DNA from 2 places in the Nocardia sp. NPDC058633 genome. Region 1 is predicted to be linked to the other one. Evidence: riboswitches for the same ligand, from Rfam matches in the RefSeq annotation. Region 1 holds a riboswitch; the other holds the start of a gene.
What was found. A riboswitch is a leader RNA that binds a small molecule or an ion and turns the genes downstream of it on or off. The one in region 1 is predicted to bind thiamine pyrophosphate.

Region 1 (9,238 bases):
GTTTTCGCACCACCCGGCGGCGACTTCCGGGTGGGTTGCCGGTTGGGCGACATGGTGCTCGATCTGGCTGCGCTGCTCGATGATTCGACCTTCTCGCAACCTGCGATGAATGCCTTTCTCGCACAGGGTGCCCGCCGCTGGCGCGAGGTCCGCGACAGGTTGCGCGCACTAGCCGATACCGCCCTGCCGGTCGATGCCGTGTATCCCGCGTCTGCGGTGCGCATGGCGCTGCCGGTGCGGATCGGCGACTACGTCGACTTCTACGCCAGCATCGACCACGCCACCAATCTCGGCAGGCTCTTCCGTCCGGACAGTGAACCGCTGCTACCGAATTGGCGACACCTACCGGTGGGCTATCACGGCCGGGCAGGCACCGTCGTCGTATCGGATACACCGATCATCCGGCCGCGAGGTCAACGCCGAACAGCCTCTGGCACAATCGATTTCGGCCCCTCTGAGCGCCTGGATATCGAGGCCGAATTGGGCTTCGTCGTCGGCGCGGGCTCCACCCTCGGCGTACCGGTCACCGTCGACGAATTCACCGAGCATGTTTTCGGCGTCGCACTGGTCAACGACTGGTCGGCGCGCGATATCCAAGCGTGGGAGTACCAACCACTCGGCCCGTTCCTCGGCAAGTCGTTCGCCACCTCGATCTCGGCCTGGATCACCCCGCTGGCCGCACTGACAGCGGCCCGGGTGCCGCTCCCGACACAGGACCCCGAACCCCTCCCCTACCTGCGCGGCCTCGACGATTTCGGCCTCGACATCGAGCTGTCCGTCGCGTGGAACGGCGAGGTCGTCGCGCACCCGCCCTACGCGCGCATGTACTGGTCCCCCGCCCAGATGTTGGCCCACCTCACCGCCAACGGCGCCTCGATCCGCCCCGGCGACCTCTACGCCTCCGGCACCATCTCCGGCCCCGAGCCGACCCAGCGCGGCTCATTCATCGAATTGTCCTGGGGTGGTACACAACCCATCACCGTGGCCGGTCGGTCACGCACCTTCCTCGCCGACGGCGACGAGGTGGCGATCACGGCCACCGCTCCCGGCACGGAGGGAAGACGAATCGGCCTCGGCCGGGTAGGTGGACGAATCCTGCCCGCGCACAACACTTCACGCCCCTGAAACTTAGGACTCCCAGCACCCGCCGCCGCGCCGTTACGTTGGCTCCCATGAAATCTCTCATCGCCACCGCTGCGGGTCTCGCTGTCATCGGCCTCGTCCAGCTTCCGCTGGCAGCGCCCGCCGCAGCGGAGTGCGGGCCGTATCCGGTGCCCTGCTCCAACAGTTCGTCGGAACAGGTCCCCTACCTTCTCGGCCTGCTCCAGGCCGCGCTTTTCAACGGGTCGTCCACGGGATAACCACATCGAGTCGGCGGGATCGTCCACCCAGGGGCGGAGATGGTACTCGGCCTACCTCCACCCCGAGGCGGTATCGGGCAGAATCAGGCGCGGGATACGGTAACGGTTCGAACATCCCGAACAGTTTCCGACAAAGAGGGCCCGACGATGTTGACGACAATCGCCCGCACCGCCGTTGCCCGACCCCGCTGGGTGGTCGCAATCGCGCTCTTGCTGATGGTCCTGTGTGGCGCGATCGGCGCTACGGTGCACTCGCACATGAAATCGGGCGGATTCGTCACCGGTGATCTCGATTCGGTGCAGGCGAGCCAATACCTCGGCGACCACTTCCCTGGCAGCGAGCCCAACTACGTCCTGACGATCTCCGCCGAGAACGTGGCCGATTCCGGCGCCGCGCGGGCGGCGGCCGAGCATGCGATCGCCGTCCTCGACGCGCATGCCGAGATTGTCAGCGGCGTGCAGTCGTATTGGACCGCACGCCCCGACCTCAAACAGGCGATGCTCAGCAACGACGGCAAGCACGCGCTGATCCTGGCCAGCATCGAGGGCGACGATGCCGAACTGCCCGTTCGGGCGGCGATGCTGAGCGAGCAACTGCAGGTCGAGAGCGGTGCGGTCACCGTAAAGGCCGGTGGGCTCGCCGCCTCCTTCGCCGATATCAACACCCAGATCAGCAAGGACCTGATCATCGCCGAGGCGATCGCGATCCCGATCACCGGCCTGTTGCTCGCCCTGGTGTTCGGCAGTCTGATGGCTGCCGCGCTGCCGATCGCGATCGGACTGTTCGCCATCGCGGCGTCGCTGGGCATTCTGCGCGTGCTCACCGCCCTGACCGATGTGTCGATCTTCGCGCTGAACATGACCACGGCACTCGGACTCGCGCTGGCGATCGACTACAGCCTGTTCATCGTCAGCCGGTATCGCGAGGAATTGACCGCGGGCGCCACGCCGTCTGCCGCGGTGACCCGGGCGATCCAGACCGCCGGTCGTACGGTCGTGTACTCGGCACTTGTCGTCGCGCTCTCGCTGTCGGCACTGCTGGTGTTCCCGCAGTACTTCTTCAAGTCGTTCGCCTACGCGGGCATCGCCGTGGTGGCCGCCGCCGCGGCCGCCGCGGTGATCGTGCTGCCCGCGATGCTCATCCTGGTCGGCGATCGCATCGACGCGGGCGATCTGCGCGCACCGATGCGCCGCCTGTTCCGGCTGGCCCCGCGGACGGAGAAGCCGCCGCGCCAGACGTTCTGGTATCGCCTCGTCGTCGCGGTGATGAAGCGGCCGATGTCGATCGCGCTGGCCACCACCGCGTTCCTGTTGCTGCTCGGCTCACCGTTCCTCGGTGTCCAGTTCGGCTACCCCGACGACCGGTCGCTGCCCACCGGCGTCGCCAGTCGCGAAGTGGGCGACATCCTGCGCACCGAATTCGACGCCGACCTCGCCTCGGCCGCGACCATCGTGCTGCCCGAATTCCGTGGCAGCGCAGCCGAACTCGACACCTACGCGCGCGAGCTGTCCACCGTGCCCGACGTGCCTGCCGTGCTCAGCAGCGCGGCGGTGTACCGCAACGGGCTGCGGGTGGCCGCGGGTGTACCCGAGATGACGGATGCACAACACGGCGCCTACCTGTCGGTCGCCACCTCACTCGACCCCTACTCCGACGCCGGCGGCGCCCAACTCGATACCCTGCGCGCCGTTGCCGCCCCATCGAAAGCCCTGATCACCGGCCCGGCCGCGCTCAACCAGGACTCGGTCGAGGCGATCACCGGCAAACTGCCACTGGCGGGCGCGCTGATCGCGCTCACCACCCTGGTGCTGCTGTTCCTGTTCACCGGCAGCGTGGTGTTGCCGATCAAGGCGCTGATCCTCAATATCCTGTCGCTGGCCGCGACCTTCGGCGCGATGGTGTGGATCTTCCAGGAAGGACACCTGTCGGAACTGCTCGGCTTCACCGCCACCGGCACCCTCAACCTGGCCATGCCCATCCTCATGTTCAGCCTGGCCTTCGGCGCGTCCATGGACTACGAGGTCTTCCTGCTCTCCCGAATCCGCGAGGAATGGCTGGCCGGACCGAAGACCACCGAGGGCAATACCGAGGCCGTCGCGATGGGCGTGGCCCGCACCGGACGCATTTTCACCGCCGCCGCCCTACTGATGAGCATCGTGTTCCTCGGCGTCGCCACCTCCGGCGTCTCGATGATGAAGCTGTTCGGCCTCGGCTGCGCGCTGGCGGTGATCAGCGACGCGACGGTGATTCGCGGCCTGCTCGCACCCGCGCTCATGCGGATGATGGGCACCTGGAACTGGTGGGCACCGAAGCCACTCGCGGCGCTGCACAACAAGTTCGGTCTCGATGAAGCCGAGGACAGCACGCATGACGCGCCGAAGCAGCTCGACTCGGCGTCGGTGTAGCGAGCCTCGCGCGCGATCCGTCCGGTCCATCCCCGGGCGGGTCGCGATACCCGGCGGGTAACGTCGGCGGGGCAATTCACACCAACGGGGGCTCGCACCAGCGGGCTGAGAGGACGGCTAGCCCTATCGGGCGTTCAGGGCCGTCGACCGTATGAACCTGACCGGGTAATGCCGGCGTAGGGAGGAACAGTCATGGGCTCGAACACGTCTTCCACCGGGGCGGTCGACACCGTCACCACCGGACCGATCCAGGGCAGCGTCAAGCACTACCAGCAGGTAGACGGCCTGCGCATCCCGGTTCGCCGCATCAACCTCACCAACGGCGACCACTTCGATGTCTTCGACACCAGCGGGCCGTACACCGACGACAACGCGGTGATCGATCTCGAAGCCGGGCTGCCGAAACTGCGCGACGAATGGGACAAGCCCACCGTCGAAGGCCCGCGTACTCAGCTGCACTGGGCTCGCGAGGGCATCATCACCCCCGAGATGCGGTTCATCGCCGCCCGCGAGGGTGTCTCGCCCGAGCTGGTGCGCGACGAGGTCGCGCTCGGTCGCGCGGTGATCCCCGCCAACCACAACCACCCGGAGCTGGAGCCGACCATCATCGGCAAGAAGTTCCTGGTCAAGATCAATGCCAATATCGGCAACTCGGCGGTCTCGTCGTCGATCGCCGAAGAGGTCGAGAAGATGGTGTGGGCCGCGCGCTGGGGCGCCGACACCATCATGGACCTGTCCACCGGGAAGAACATCCACGAGACCCGCGAATGGATCCTGCGCAACTCGCCCGTCCCGATCGGCACCGTTCCGATCTACCAGGCGCTGGAGAAGGTCAACGGTGATCCCACCGAGCTCACCTGGGAAATGTACCGCGACACTGTGATCGAGCAGTGCGAGCAGGGTGTCGACTACATGACCGTGCACGCGGGCGTGTTGTTGCGCTATATCCCGCTCACCGCCAAGCGCGTCACCGGCATCGTCTCGCGCGGTGGATCCATCATGGCCGCTTGGTGTTTGGCCCATCACCAGGAATCGTTCCTGTACACGCACTTCCGGGAACTGTGCGAGATCCTCGCGAAGTACGACGTGACCTTCTCCCTCGGCGACGGCCTGCGCCCCGGCTCCATCGCCGACGCCAACGACGAGGCCCAGTTCGCCGAACTGCGCACCCTCGGCGAACTCACCAAGATCGCGAAATCCTACGGCGTGCAGGTGATGATCGAGGGCCCCGGCCACGTGCCGATGCACAAGATCGTCGAGAACGTTCGGCTCGAGGAAGAGCTGTGCGAAGAAGCGCCGTTCTACACCCTCGGCCCGCTGGCCACCGATATCGCGCCCGCCTACGACCACATCACCTCGGCCATCGGCGCCGCGATCATCGCCCAGGCGGGCACCGCGATGCTCTGCTACGTCACCCCCAAAGAGCACCTGGGGCTGCCCAACCGCGACGACGTCAAGGTCGGCGTCATCACCTACAAGATCGCCGCCCACGCCGCCGACCTCGCCAAGGGCCACCCGCACGCCCAGGACCGCGACAACGAATTGTCCAAGGCCCGTTTCGAATTCCGCTGGCACGACCAGTTCGCCCTCTCGCTGGATCCCGACACCGCCCGCGAGTACCACGACGAGACGATGCCCGCCGAGCCGGCCAAGACCGCCCACTTCTGCTCGATGTGCGGGCCGAAGTTCTGCTCGATGCGGATCTCCGCCGACGTGCGCGAGTACGCGGAGAAGCAGGGCCTCACCGACGTGGCCGCCATCGAGGCGGGCATGGCCGAGAAGTCCGCCGAGTTCGCCGACCAGGGCAGCAAGGTGTACCTCCCGATCGTCTCCTGACCGCCGCACCACCGTCGACGCCCGTCCGATCCGCGCGATCGGGCGGGCGTCGCCCTGCCGCGCACCCTGGATTTCGGGGCTTTCGCTCGCCCTCGCGATCGGTAGCGTCAGCAGTCGTGTCGACCTACCGGCACATCGAACACTGGAGTGAACCAATGAAGCGCATCATCGCCGGGGCCCTCGCGGCCGCCGCCCTGTCCGTCGCCGCCCCGCTCGGCACCGCCCAGGCCGCGTCCCTCCCGGTCGCCGACTCCGGTTCGTCGTCCATCGGCTGCACCTCCGACACCAGCCCGTGCGCCCTGCGCCCACTGTTCGACCTGTTCACCGCCGTCTTGACGGGCAGCGCTCAGGCCTGACCGGACGGGTCGTGGTGTCGTCGGGTGAACAGCGGGGCCGCACTCGATTCGGGTCGACGCCGTTCACCGCGCAACCTGGCCGATGGATCGGTCCACAGTGGCGACCGGTGGATTCGCCAGGCTGCGCGGACCCACCTGCGCGCACCGTGCCAGACTCGGATCGGTGCGCGGGGTAACGTCGGCGAAGTGGTTGATGCTTTCTACCGCCAAGACCCGGCGGACGCGAACCGGTACCTCTCGACCGAGCTGACCCGCGGCCCATGGTCGCCCGACGCCCAGCACGCGGGACCGCCGTCGGCGCTGCTCGGGCATGTGATCGAGCGATGCGAGCCACGACCAGGATTCCAGGTCGGGCGGGTCGCGGTGGAGATCCTGGGGCCGGTGCCGCTCGCGCCGCTGACCGCGCAGGCGAAGGTGGTGCGATCGGGGCGCAGTGTGGAGTTGATCGAGGCGACGTTGTCGTCGGATCGCGGGCTGGTGATGAAAGCCAACGCGTGGCGGATCAAGCTGGCCGAACCCGCGCTGGACCTGCCCGTCGAATTCCTCCCGACCGGCACCCGACAGCTGCCCGACGGTGACACGGCGGCGCAATTCCCGTCCGATCAGGCGATCGGGTTCCACACCGGCATCGAATACCGTTTCGCCGCGGGCTCTTTCACCGAGCCAGGCCCCGCGGTCTGCTGGATTCGGTTGAAGTACCCGATCGTCGCGGGTACCGCACCGAGCCCGCTCGAGCGCGCACTGGCCGCCGCGGACTCGGGCAACGGGGTCAGTTCGGTCCTCGACTGGTCGAAATACCTGTTCATCAATACCGACCTCACGGTCACGTTGCACCGTCAACCGGCCGGGGAATGGGTGTGCCTCGATGCAGTCACCTATCCGCAGCCGCACGGCATCGGCCTCGCCGAGTCCGCCCTCTCCGACGAGACCGGGCCGCTGGGCCGCAGCACCCAGACACTGCTGCTGGCACCGCGCTAGGGCGCTCTTCAGCCGTTCGGCGTCGGACCGCACCCGCGCAGGTTCGTTCTAGGGTCGCGGGTTCACCAGGTCGGCGTTGCCGTGCTTGAGCAGTTCGGAGTCGAAGGTGCTGTCGATTCGGAACGGGTCACCGGTGCCTGTCGTGATCAGATCGTGCAGGCTCTTGGTGATGTAGGCGCCCCAGGCATTGGCGCACACCTCGTAGCACTCGTCGGCCGGGAGCAAACCCACGTGGGTGAAACGGATTTCGGTGCCGGCGTCGCGTTCGACGATGTCGAAAACCACTTCGGTGCCCTCCCATTCGGCGGTGTCGTCGATGAAGGAGATGTAGGTGTCGGTGACGTGCCAGACCAGGCGCTTGCCGGGGATCGACTCGGTGGTGGTCATCGTGCAGCGATGCGCGCCCGGGACCTCGAAGCGGTAGCTGTCGCCGACGACGCCGGTGGAACCTTCGATGGTCTCGTTCCACCAGCCCCGGACATTGTTGATCGCCGCGAACGCTTCCTCGGGGGTCGCGTCGACGGTGGTGGTCGCGGTGAAGTTCTTCTCGCTCATTGCTCTTCCTCGGTTCAGCCGTCCAGGTGCTTGCGGAGGGCGTCGAATCGGCCGTCCCAGTCGCGGGCCATGGCGGCCAGAAACTGTTGGGCCACTTGCATGGGGGCGGAGTCGAGGCGGTAGCGCACCCTGCGCCGCTCCCCCGGTTCCGCGATCACCAGACCCGCATCTGCCAGCAGGACAAGGTGTTTGGCGATCGCCTGCCGTGTGATCGGCAGGCGATCGGCGAGGTCCGTCGCGGTGGCGGGTCCGTCGGCGGCGAGGGCGGCCAGCACCGCTCGCCTGCTCGGATCCGCCAGCGCGACGAAGACTCGTTCGGCGGTCGCCTCCAGCTCAGGCCGCATCGAGGTACTCGACCAGTTCACCCAGTTCGCTCTTCCAGCCACCGACATTGCCCTCGAACGCCTCCTTGTAGGCGCCTTCGGACAGCTGCGCGAACCCGGTCTCGACCACGGTCAGTCGCGTCCCGGCGCCGACGGGCTCGAGGGTGAACTCCACATAGGTGCGCCGCGGATCGTCGTCGGGCAGTCCGTTGATCGGCCAGGTATAGCCGAATACTGTCGGCTCCTCCACCCGCTCCACCCGCATGTTCGCGACCTGTCCGCCTTCGGTCCACGTCATCCGAGCCTGTCCACCCGGCCGCAGATCGATGGTGGCGGTATTGCCGAACCAACTCCCCAGCCCTTCTGCCGTAGTGAGCGCCGCCCACACCTTCGTAGGCGGATGCGCGAGCTCGACGGTACGCACGATCTGATCAGGGAATCCCATGACGCTCTCCTTATGTCGCAACCGATTGGTTGCCATTCAGAGTATGGCAACCGACTGGTTGCGTCAAGGGTGATCCGCGCTGACCGCTCACAAACAGCGACCTCCGTCAGAATCCCGTCGAATTCGCCGACTTGTGTGCGCCTGGCGCGACCTGGCACGCCGAGGCCGCACGACGGCCTCCACCTCGTCTACGCAGGACTCGAGGTGGTTCAGCACGTCGTAAGCCGCATACCGCAGAACCAGCCAACCCCGCCGCTGCAACCAGTTCTGCCGTCGCCGGTCGTTGCGGAACACCAAGCGGTCGGTGTGGAACTCCCACCCGTCGATCTCGACGATCGTGCGCGTCCGCTCGTCGACGAAGTCGCCGAAATACGGCCCGACCGGGTGATTCGGCAGCAGGTGCAGGTTGCGCCGGGCCATCGCGCGGGCGAAGAGACGCTCCGGCTCCGAAGCCCACTTCACCGCGGCCCCCACCAACTGCCTGCGCATGGCGGGCGCGCCGTGCCTGCCGGAACCACACACCTCGACAAGCGCGGAGCGCGACACCGATCGTCCGATGTGCGAGTCGACGAGACGATCGGCCTCCCCGCCCGGCAGGACGGCAACACAGTCCAGCAGTGCCTGGGCGGCGGTCACCGTGGGGAGATCGCTCTCGCGGTCGAAAGCCGACTCGGGAAGATCGCGGCGATAGAGGCGCAACCAGGTCGGCGTCCGCCGGCTTGCCGCCTTCGGCACTGTCGCTTCGAGAACCGACGGCTCGGGCACCATGCCCCAGAGCCACGCGGCCGTGCGATGACTCAGATGTGCGCCGGGCAGCCATTCGGTCACCGCGACGCACCGTGTCATCGCGGTCGGCGGCCCGAGACTGTAGGTGCGGGGCAGCACTCGGGTGTACACGCCTCGACGGCACCGGTCGTCGATCGTTCCCGCAGGTACGCCCGCTGCCAGCAATTGTGCACGGGTCCGGATTCCGTAGTC
Region 2 (9,238 bases), on a different contig from region 1:
ATCCATCGACAGGTCGGCGCGGGTCTCGATGAAACGCACGGCCGAGGAGCCAAGACCCGTGATCCGCGCGACCTTCTCGAAACCGCAGTTGGCCTCGGTCGAGGTGTAGACGGCGTAGCGCCCACGGTCGATACCGTCACGTACGACCCGCCCCTCTGAGGCCCGGTGCAGCGCCGCGAGCAGCGTGACGAGCATCGCGCTCGAGGCTCCGTCCTGCACCACACCGCCGCCGCTGCCCGCGAAAGTGAAACGTTCGGGCAGGCCGATCAACCCGGCGAGCCAGTCGAGGACATGCTGCTCCAGTTCGGTGCAGGCCGGGGCACTCTGCCACAGCATCCCCTGCACTCCCAACCCGGAGATCAGCAGATCGGCCAGCGCGGCAGGCCCCGATGCACCCGTCGGGTAATAGGCGAAGAAGCCGGGATGCTGCCAATGCGTCAAGCCGGGGACGATGATGCGATCCATGTCATCGAGCAGCGCGTCGAAGGGCTCGCCGACGTCGGGCGGACACTGCGGCAGTAGTGCGCGCACCTCACCGGGGGCCACCGTCGACAGCACCGGCAACGACTCGACCCGCTCCCAGTAGTCCGCCACCCAGTCCACCACGGCACGACCGTGCTCGCGGAACTGTGCCGCGGTCATGTGTCGAGGCGGCGGTGCACCATCGACCACCTGTTCACCGGGGTGGCTCGGCTCGCTCGTGCCACGGGGAGGGGGAACAACACGCGGGGTCGTCGCCACCGCACACAGGGTAGAGGTCCGGTGCGCCGATGGGTGCCGACGCGACGTGTGTCGTACCGCGAACAGGTGCGATGAAGTCCCGGCCGCGACCCGTTGGTTCGGGGGATCCCTCGGGTCGGTGCCAGGCGTACGATCAGCGGACAACATGAGGCGGGGGCTTCCAGCACGAGGTGATGTCGCATGTTCGATACCGATGTTCTGATCGTCGGCGCGGGTCCGGTGGGTTCGGCGGCCGCCGTGGAGGTGGTCCGACACGGTGCGCGGTGCCGGATCGTCGACGCGCGATCCGATCCGCCGCAGTACGCGAAAGCGGTGGGCATCCAGCCCCGCACACTGGAGGTGTTCGAGGCGATGGGCATCCTGCGGGAGGTCCTCGACGCCGGGATTGTGTTGCGCGGCCAGATCGTGTACATCAACGGCGTCGAGGCCGACCGAATGGATCTGGCTTTGCCACCCGAGGTCCCCTTCGGCTTCATCGGACTCCCCCAGTACGAGACCGAACGGATCCTGCGACAACACCTGGAATCGCTGGGTACGCGCGTCGAGCGCGGGATCAGGCTTGTGGGGTTCACCCAGGACGAGGACGGCGTCGATGCGGTACTCGCCGGTCCGCAAGGCGAGCACATGGTGCGGGCTCGGTATCTGGTGGGCTGCGACGGTGCGCACAGCACCGTCCGCAAGTCGCTGGGCCTGTCGTTCGAGGGCGCGGCTTTCGCCGAGCAGTACATGCTCGGCGACGTCGAACTGGACTGGTCGCAGCCACACGGCTACAACATCCGGTCGATGCACCAGACGAACGGTGTCACCGACGACGCACTGGTGTGCATCCCGCTGCCCGGCCGCCACCGCTACCGGGTGTCGATGCGGGTTCCCCCGGAACTCGAGTCCGACACCTCCGTGGGCGGCGACAAGGTCGAGCACGGACTGTCCACCGGGCCCGGCCCGCGACTGGCCGACATCCAAGCGGTGCTCGACCGGCTCGCGCCGGAACCGGTGACCGCCTCCCATCTGCGCTGGTCCTCGGTCTTCCGAATCAGCCATCGCATCGTCGACTCCTATGGGCGGGGACGGGTTTTCGTCGCGGGCGATGCCGCCCACATCCATCCGCCGACGGGCGCCCAGGGCATGAACACCGGCATCCAGGACGCCCACAACCTCGCGTGGAAGCTCGCGCTGGCTGTCGCGGAGGTGGCCGCGCCGTCCTTGCTGGCCAGCTATGACGCCGAGCGCAGGCCGGTCGGCGAGGAGGTGGTCGGTCGCACTGTCCGCAACGCTCGCGACGGGATCGGCGTGGACGAATCGGACCCCGAACGCGTCGTGCTCCGCGAGGCGCAGCTGCTGATCGACTATCGCGACAGTCCCATCGTCACCGAATCCCCCACCGGCGCACCGTCACCCACCGCGGGCAGTCGCGCTCCGGACGCGACCGGGCTGACCCGAGACGGCGTGACATCTGCTTTCCGCCTGTTCACCCTGCTCGCGGGCCCCGGCCACACGCTGCTCCGCTACGTCGACAACGCCGGCGACACCGCCAATCTCGCCGAGCTGGAACGCCACGTCGACCTGCTGAGGAAACTCACCGACGACCACCTCGACACGTACCTGATCGCGAGCCCGGCGGCCACCGTCGGCCCGACGACCCTGCCCGTCATCCGCGACAGTGACGGCGACTTCGCCCGGCGGTATCGCTGCGCGGCCGGTGCGGCCTACGTCGTCCGCCCCGACGGATACCTCGGCTACGCCGCCTCCCCCGCCTCCCCCGACGACCTCATCCGTCATATCGGATCGACCTTCGCCCCGGCACCCGAAAGCGTCCTGGGGACCGCCTGATCCCGCGCGTGCGCCGAACAGCTACCACCGTGACCGGGGCTACACGCGGAACCGGGCGTTGCCCGCGTGTCGGCGGTCGCTGCTAGTGTCGGTCGAGTTCTGACACGGGGTGTCTCGCGACCGCGAGGCTGAGAACAGACCCGATGAACCTGTTCAGGTAATGCTGACGAAGGGATGTCACGGTGTTGCACGCCCACACCACGAATACAGATTTGTTCACCGATCACCTCTGGGACCGGACCAAGGTCCTGCGGAGTGCGATCGACGAGCTGGAATTCCTCCGACACCTCGGCGAGGGCACGTTGCCGCTCGAGGTGTTCCGCACCTATATCGAGCAGGATTCGCTGTATCTCACCGGGTATTCGAAGGCGCTGGCGATACTCGCCGCCAAGTCGCCCGACCCGCAGACCGCGGCCTTCTGGGCGAGCTCCTCCGCGAACGCCGCCGCCGTCGAGTCCGCCATGCACGAGCAGCTGCTCACCGGTGGCGCGCTGCCCCCGCGCCAGGGCGAGCCGGAGCATTCGCAGACCTGCTTGGCCTATGTCTCCTACCTGATCGCCGCGGCCGCGACCGAGTCCTATGCCGTCGCCGCGGCGGCCGCGCTGCCCTGTTTCTGGATCTACGCCGAAGTGGGGCGCGAACTGGCCGTGAGCGCCGCGAAGGTGATCGCCGCCGACTCCGCGCACCCGTACGCCCAGTGGGTCACCACCTACGGCGCGGCGGAGTTCCAGCAGTCCGCGGCCACGGCTCGATCGCTGGTCGACGCCGCGGCCGAATCGGCGAGCGAGCAGGAGCGGGCGGCGATGGAGAAGGCTTTCGTCCTCGCCGTGCGCTACGAGTTGATGTTCTGGGACACCGCCCTGCATCCGCAGCCCTGGCCCGCCGCATGAACGGGCGTCTGCGCCGCGCACTCGCGGTCCTGGCGACCACCGTCGCCACCCTGTCACTGGTCACCGCCTGCGGTGCGGGCGGCGCCTCGGATCACACCATCCGGTTCGCGCTGGACTGGACGCCGAATACCAACCATGTAGGGCTCTACGTGGCGTTGCAGCGCGGCTACTTCGCCGACGCCGGCCTGGATGTGCAGGTCCTGCCGTACAACAACACCTCGGTCGACACGTTGATCGATGCCGGAAACGCGGAATTCGGGATCAGTACCCACAATTCGTCGACCTTCGCCCGCGCGTCGGGTGCGCGGGTCAAGTCCGTGCTCGCCCCACTACAGCACTGGGCGACGGGCATCGGGGTGCGCGCCGATCGCGCCGACCTCGCGAGCCCCAAGGACCTCGACGGCAAGACCTACGCCGGTTTCGGCGACCCGGGCGAGCGCGAAGCCCTACAGCAGGTCATCCGCAACGACGGTGGCACCGGCGATTTCACCTCGGTGGTGCTGGGTTCGTCGGCTTATGAAGCGGTCTACTCCGGCAAGGCGGACTTCACCGTCTCGTATCTGGCCTGGGAAGGGATCGAGGCCGAGCACCACGGCACCCCGATGCGGTACTTCCGGTACACCGATTTCGGCTTCCCGGACGCCTACGCGATCGTGATCGACGGCAACGAGGGCTGGCTGGCCGAGAACCCGGACCGCGCCGCGAAATTCGTGCAGGCGCTGCAACGCGGCTACCAGTTCGCCGCGGACGATCCGGACGCGGCGGCCCAGGATCTCATCGACGCCAATCCGGGCGCGTTCAACGACGAGTCGCTGGTGTTCGAGAGCCAGCGCATGCTGGCCGAGCAGTTCATGAAGGACGCCGAGGGCAAGGTGGGCACCCAGACGGTGCAGCAGTGGTCGGCCAATTCCAGCTTCCTGTACCGGGGCGGTCTGCTGACCGGCCCGGATGGAAAGCCGCTGACCACCGAACCCGATTGGTCGACGTATTTCACCGATGAGTACCTCGCCAACCCGTGAGCTGTCCGTAGCCGCGTCGCCGTCGACTCCGTTCGGCGACGACGGCGGGACGGCTCGCTGGGCAGGGCTTCGGTGGGCGGTGCCGTCGTTCGTCACGGTGGCGGCGCTCATCGCGATCTGGCAGGTCTACGTCACGAGCAGTGGTGTCCGTCCGCAGGTGCTGCCCTCGCCGCTGCGGGTCGTCCAGCAGGGTTGGGCGCACCGCGACGAGATCGGTTCCCATGCGGCCGCCACTTTGCAGGTGACTCTGATCGGGTTCGCGGTGTCGCTGAGTCTGGCGTGGGTGCTGGCGGTGGTCGTGGACTTCTCGCCGTGGCTGCGGCGCGCGTTGGTGCCGTTGTTCGTCGCGTCGCAGACCGTGCCGGTCGTCGCGATCGCACCGTTGATGATCATCTGGTTCGGGTTCGGACTACTGCCGAAGATCTTGGTGGTCGCGCTGGTCACCTTCTTCCCGATGGCCATCGGCCTGATCGAGGGATTCGCCGCGGCCGACCGCGACGCGGGCGCACTGCTACGGAGCATGGGCGCCTCCCGACTGCAGGTGTTCCGTTATGTGCGACTGCCGTCCGCGTTGCCGCGATTCTTCACGGCACTGCGGATCGGCATCACCTACGCGGTGGTGGGCGCGGTGTTCGCCGAATACGTCGGGGCGAGCGTCGGTCTCGGGATCTACATGAACCTGCAGAAGAATTCGTTCCGCACCGACCTGGTCTTGGCGGCGGTGCTGGTCGCGGCCGTGCTGAGCATCGCGCTCTACCTGTCGACGTTCGCCATCGAACGCCTCGTGGCGCCGTGGTCACGTGCGCAGAACAGGAGCCGACGTGACTGACGCCGCGGGTGATCGAATCGTCGTCGACCATCTCACCAAGTCGTTTCCACAGCCCGGTCGGCGCAGCCCGGACCTCGAGGTGCTGGGCGGGATATCGTTCACCGTCCGATCGGGCGAGTTCGTCACCGTCATCGGGCCGAGTGGTTGCGGCAAGAGCACCGTGTTCAACATGCTGGCCGGACTCGAATCCCCCGACTCCGGCAGCGTCGGCTTTCGCGCGGCCGACGGCGAGGACATCGCATCGCATTGCGCCTACATGCCGCAGAAGGACCTGCTGTTCCCCTGGCGAACCATCCTGGACAACACCATCCTCGGCTTGCGCGTTCAGGGTGTCCCGAAAACGGAGGCTCGTCGCCGTGCCCGGGAGCTGTTCCCGATATTCGGCCTGTCCGGTTTCGAGGACGCCCGCCCGTCCCAACTATCGGGTGGGATGCGCCAGCGGGCCGCACTACTGCGGACCGTGGTCCAAGAGCGTGAACTGCTGCTGCTAGACGAACCCTTCGGCGCGCTCGACTCGCTGACCCGCACCGAGATGCAGTCGTGGTTACAACAGGTCTGGCAGCGCTACCGCTGGATGGTCCTGATGATCACCCACGATGTCCGTGAGGCGGTGTATTTGTCGGACCGCGTGATCGTACTGTCGGCCCGCCCGGCCACGGTGCGCCACGAACTGCGCATCGACCTGCCTCGACCGCGCGAATTGTCCACGATCACCGCCCCCGAATTCGTCGCGCTGGAAGAGGAACTGCTCACGATCCTGCACGAGGAATCGCGTCGGTCGTTCGCCGAACAGCGGCAGGTGTAGTACGCCGCCGGCAGCGCCGACCCGGTAGCCGAGTCAGTCCTGCCAGCCACTCGCGTCGAGAATCATGTCCCATGTGTAGGGCACCAACTGCGGATGACGCAGCCGCAGGATCTCGCCCGGCAGCGAGCCCGGTGGTGCTTTGCGCGGGTCCGCGACGGCTTGACGTTCGATGATGTCGGTGAGAGCCCGTGTGCCGCCGAGTCGCGGATAGCGGGCGTGGACCAGGTCCGCGAATCCCGCAGGCAGGTCCGCGGGTCCGCCGCCGACGTCGAGTCCGATACCGGTGACCGCGATCCAGATGGCGGCGGGTCGCCGTCGGCGGTACACCGGGGAGTCGCTGAGCCCGGTTGTGTGTGCGGCGATGGCATCCCAGACGATGTCGACGCGCTCATCGCGAATGCCCTGCGCTTCGAGGAATTCGGCCGCGAAATCCGCGCCGTCCATCTCGAATCGCCGTGTGCCGTTGGCGCGTTCGGCCAGGCCGATATCGTGCAGCGCGCAGATGAGGTACACGAGCTCCTCGTCGTAGTCCGCACCAGGCCGCAAACCCTGGGTGGCGGCGAGGGCGCGGCCGAAGAGGAACCCGCGAACGCTGTGGTGGTACACCGGCTTGTCGAGGGCCTCGGTGATCAGCCGGTGGGTTTGCTTCGCGACCGGCGTGGTCGGTAGCGCCAGGGGTTCGTTGTCAAACGTTTTCTGCGACATGGGGTTTGCTCCTCTCGGTGCGCCCGGGTTGCCATCACATCCCACAACCTTCAGGCTGATTGAAGCATAGCTGCGAGTTTCAATCAGGCTGAAGGTTGTGGGATAGATCATCGTCCGTGGGGCGGCCAACCGAAAGTTGGTGGACAAATTCCTCATGTTTGATTATTTCGTCAAAATCCTTGCCTGAGGTGTCGATCACATGTGACTATATCGTCAATAACTCGGGGCGTGAGCTCGAATCGACACGCTCCTCACTCCACACAACCACCTGCGACTCAGCAATCGACTTCGCCGAGCTGCCGCCTGAGATGTCTCACCGGCCGCAGCGAGCGCCCGAGGTCACACATCGCATCGGTGGCCGGGTCACATCCGCGCCACGTCCGACGGAAAAGGGGGCCCGAAGTGGCTTACCTGCAAGACCTTTGGATCAATCGAGTTCGCTTGCTGGCCGCGGGAGCAGCGGCCATCGCGATGACCGGCTGTTCCCTCCCCCCGGGCGACGCTCTCGGCCGTTCGACCAAGATCACCGCCGACTTCGAGAACATCGCCGGCATGTACGAGGGCAACGAGATCATGGTCCTCGGCCTCGCGGTGGGCAAGGTCGACAAGATCGTGCCCAAGGGCACCTACGTCGAGGTCCACATGACCATCGACGCCGGCGTCAAGGTCCCGAAGGACGCGATCGCGGCGATCATCTCGCCCTCGATCGTCACCGACCGCCACATCGAGGTCAGCCCGCCCTACACCGGCGGGGAGACACTGAAGTCCGGCGATCACCTGCCCAAGGCACGCACCAGGACCCCCGTCGAGCTGGACACGATGATCAAGACCATCGACCAGTTCGCCGCCGCGCTGAAACCCGAACCCGGCCAAGAGGGGCTCGGCCCACTGTCGGGCCGGGTGCTCTACCCGGTACTCAACGGCAACGGCCAGAAGATCCGCGAAACCCTCGACGCGCTCTCGGGGGCGTTGAAGGTCGGTGTCGACAACAAAGACGCCATCTCCAACATCATCATCAAGCTCAACGAGCTCACCACGATGTTGGCCGACAACGATCAATCGGTGCGCGATTTCAGCGACCGGATGACCGCGATGTCGGGGCTGCTCGCCGAACAGGCCCCCGGCCTGCAGGCCACCCTCGATCAGCTCAACCAGTTCCTGGCCAACACCTCGACGACCTTCGCCGGGCACCAGGACGAACTGGCCGCCTCGCTGACCGGGCTGACCAACGTCACCAACCAGCTGCGTGCCAACTCGGGCGCGATGGTCGAAATCGTCGACGTAGTGCCACTTCTGATGCAGAACCTCGACGGCTCGATGGACAAGGATCGTGGCGTGTTCCGCTCACAGGCGTTGATCGGTACCGCCCTGTCGGGTGAGGTGATCAGTGTGTTCTGTGAGCGGATCCAGATGCGCGCCGATGGTTGCCGCACCGGGAACGTCCAGGACTTCGGCCCCGACTACGGGCTCACCGCCGCACTGCTCGGACTGACGAAGCCATAGCGGACCCCGGTCGCCGGGTGACCTGTCGTCAGGCGCCCCTCCCCCACGGCTGTGCGGGAATGCTTTGCAGCGCAACCACACTCGAGGGAAGTCTGGTACACAACGCGGCGACATCTCGCCCGCAGTGCTGCACCACACCGTCGGGGCGCACGAGGGCAGCTCTTGTTCCGGCCCGGCGCAACCAACGGTGTAAATCGCTGCCCTGTCCACCAGCCGCAGCCCGAGAGCGGACGGGTGATGGCAGCGAACGCGCCGTCTACGCCGAGACCGGCCAGGATGCGGCGGACCTCGCCGTCGAGGTGCACAGCACGCGGCTGCGGATAGACCCCATCCCAGCGGTCGAGCAGCAAGGCGCCCACGCCGCGCCGGGCCAGCATTGTCGCGGCGGCGAGCCCCGTCGGACCGGCTCCGACAATCACGACACGGGGGTGGCCCCATGCGGTCGCTCACGGCCGCCTCCTCCACGATCGACTGAACTGACGATATCGCCACTCGAGGTCAGTCAAGCGTTTCGGACGAGATCACCGGCCTCGTCGGCGACGGCGGGGGCGTCAGGCCACCGCGGCGCCGAGCACCAGCCCTTCCACGACGGGAAGCGGAAGATCGGCGATCTCCCGAGCTTCCCGTGCGGACAGCCCGAACATTCGGAGTAGATCCTGAGCTACCCGATCGGTTGCCGTGGCGTCGTCACGCTCAGGGTGCTCGTGCAGGAATTGCCCCAGGCACACAGCGGATCCAGCGACGATCGTCATGGCCATATCGAGGTCTCGCACCTCGAACCTGCCCGCCTGGGCGGCGGCGGCGATATCGCGTCTGGCACGGGGCGCCAGCCCCTTGTCGGAGGCGACCAGAGTTTGCCAGCTGTTGAGCAGCACCTTGCTGAGTGTCGGATCGAGCCGGTGGAATCGCCCGCTGA

Region 2: another riboswitch for thiamine pyrophosphate. It lies ahead of ACFWUR_RS14635 (TenA family protein); the one in region 1 lies ahead of thiC (phosphomethylpyrimidine synthase ThiC).

What each region holds. Positions count from the first base shown of each region.
Region 1 covers NZ_JBHXRA010000003.1:370,959-380,196, forward strand. The annotation lists gene fahA (fumarylacetoacetase) at 1-1,125, shown strand, start outside; gene ACFWUR_RS05755 (hypothetical protein) at 1,173-1,361, shown strand; gene ACFWUR_RS05760 (MMPL family transporter) at 1,509-3,767, shown strand; TPP riboswitch at 3,842-3,967, shown strand; gene thiC (phosphomethylpyrimidine synthase ThiC) at 3,960-5,603, shown strand; gene ACFWUR_RS05770 (hypothetical protein) at 5,759-5,959, shown strand; gene ACFWUR_RS05775 (thioesterase family protein) at 6,146-6,937, shown strand; gene ACFWUR_RS05780 (SRPBCC domain-containing protein) at 6,986-7,492, opposite strand; gene ACFWUR_RS05785 (ArsR/SmtB family transcription factor) at 7,507-7,836, opposite strand; gene ACFWUR_RS05790 (SRPBCC domain-containing protein) at 7,826-8,260, opposite strand; gene ACFWUR_RS05795 (DUF559 domain-containing protein) at 8,348-9,238, opposite strand, start outside.
Region 2 covers NZ_JBHXRA010000009.1:275,017-284,254, forward strand. The annotation lists gene ACFWUR_RS14625 (aminotransferase class V-fold PLP-dependent enzyme) at 1-642, opposite strand, end outside; gene ACFWUR_RS14630 (FAD-dependent monooxygenase) at 922-2,571, shown strand; TPP riboswitch at 2,667-2,763, shown strand; gene ACFWUR_RS14635 (TenA family protein) at 2,754-3,461, shown strand; gene ACFWUR_RS14640 (ABC transporter substrate-binding protein) at 3,458-4,480, shown strand; gene ACFWUR_RS14645 (ABC transporter permease) at 4,458-5,309, shown strand; gene ACFWUR_RS14650 (ABC transporter ATP-binding protein) at 5,302-6,114, shown strand; gene ACFWUR_RS14655 (HD domain-containing protein) at 6,148-6,819, opposite strand; gene ACFWUR_RS14660 (MCE family protein) at 7,222-8,322, shown strand; partial or broken gene ACFWUR_RS14665 (FAD-dependent monooxygenase) at 8,524-8,741, opposite strand; gene ACFWUR_RS14670 (TetR/AcrR family transcriptional regulator) at 8,874-9,238, opposite strand, start outside.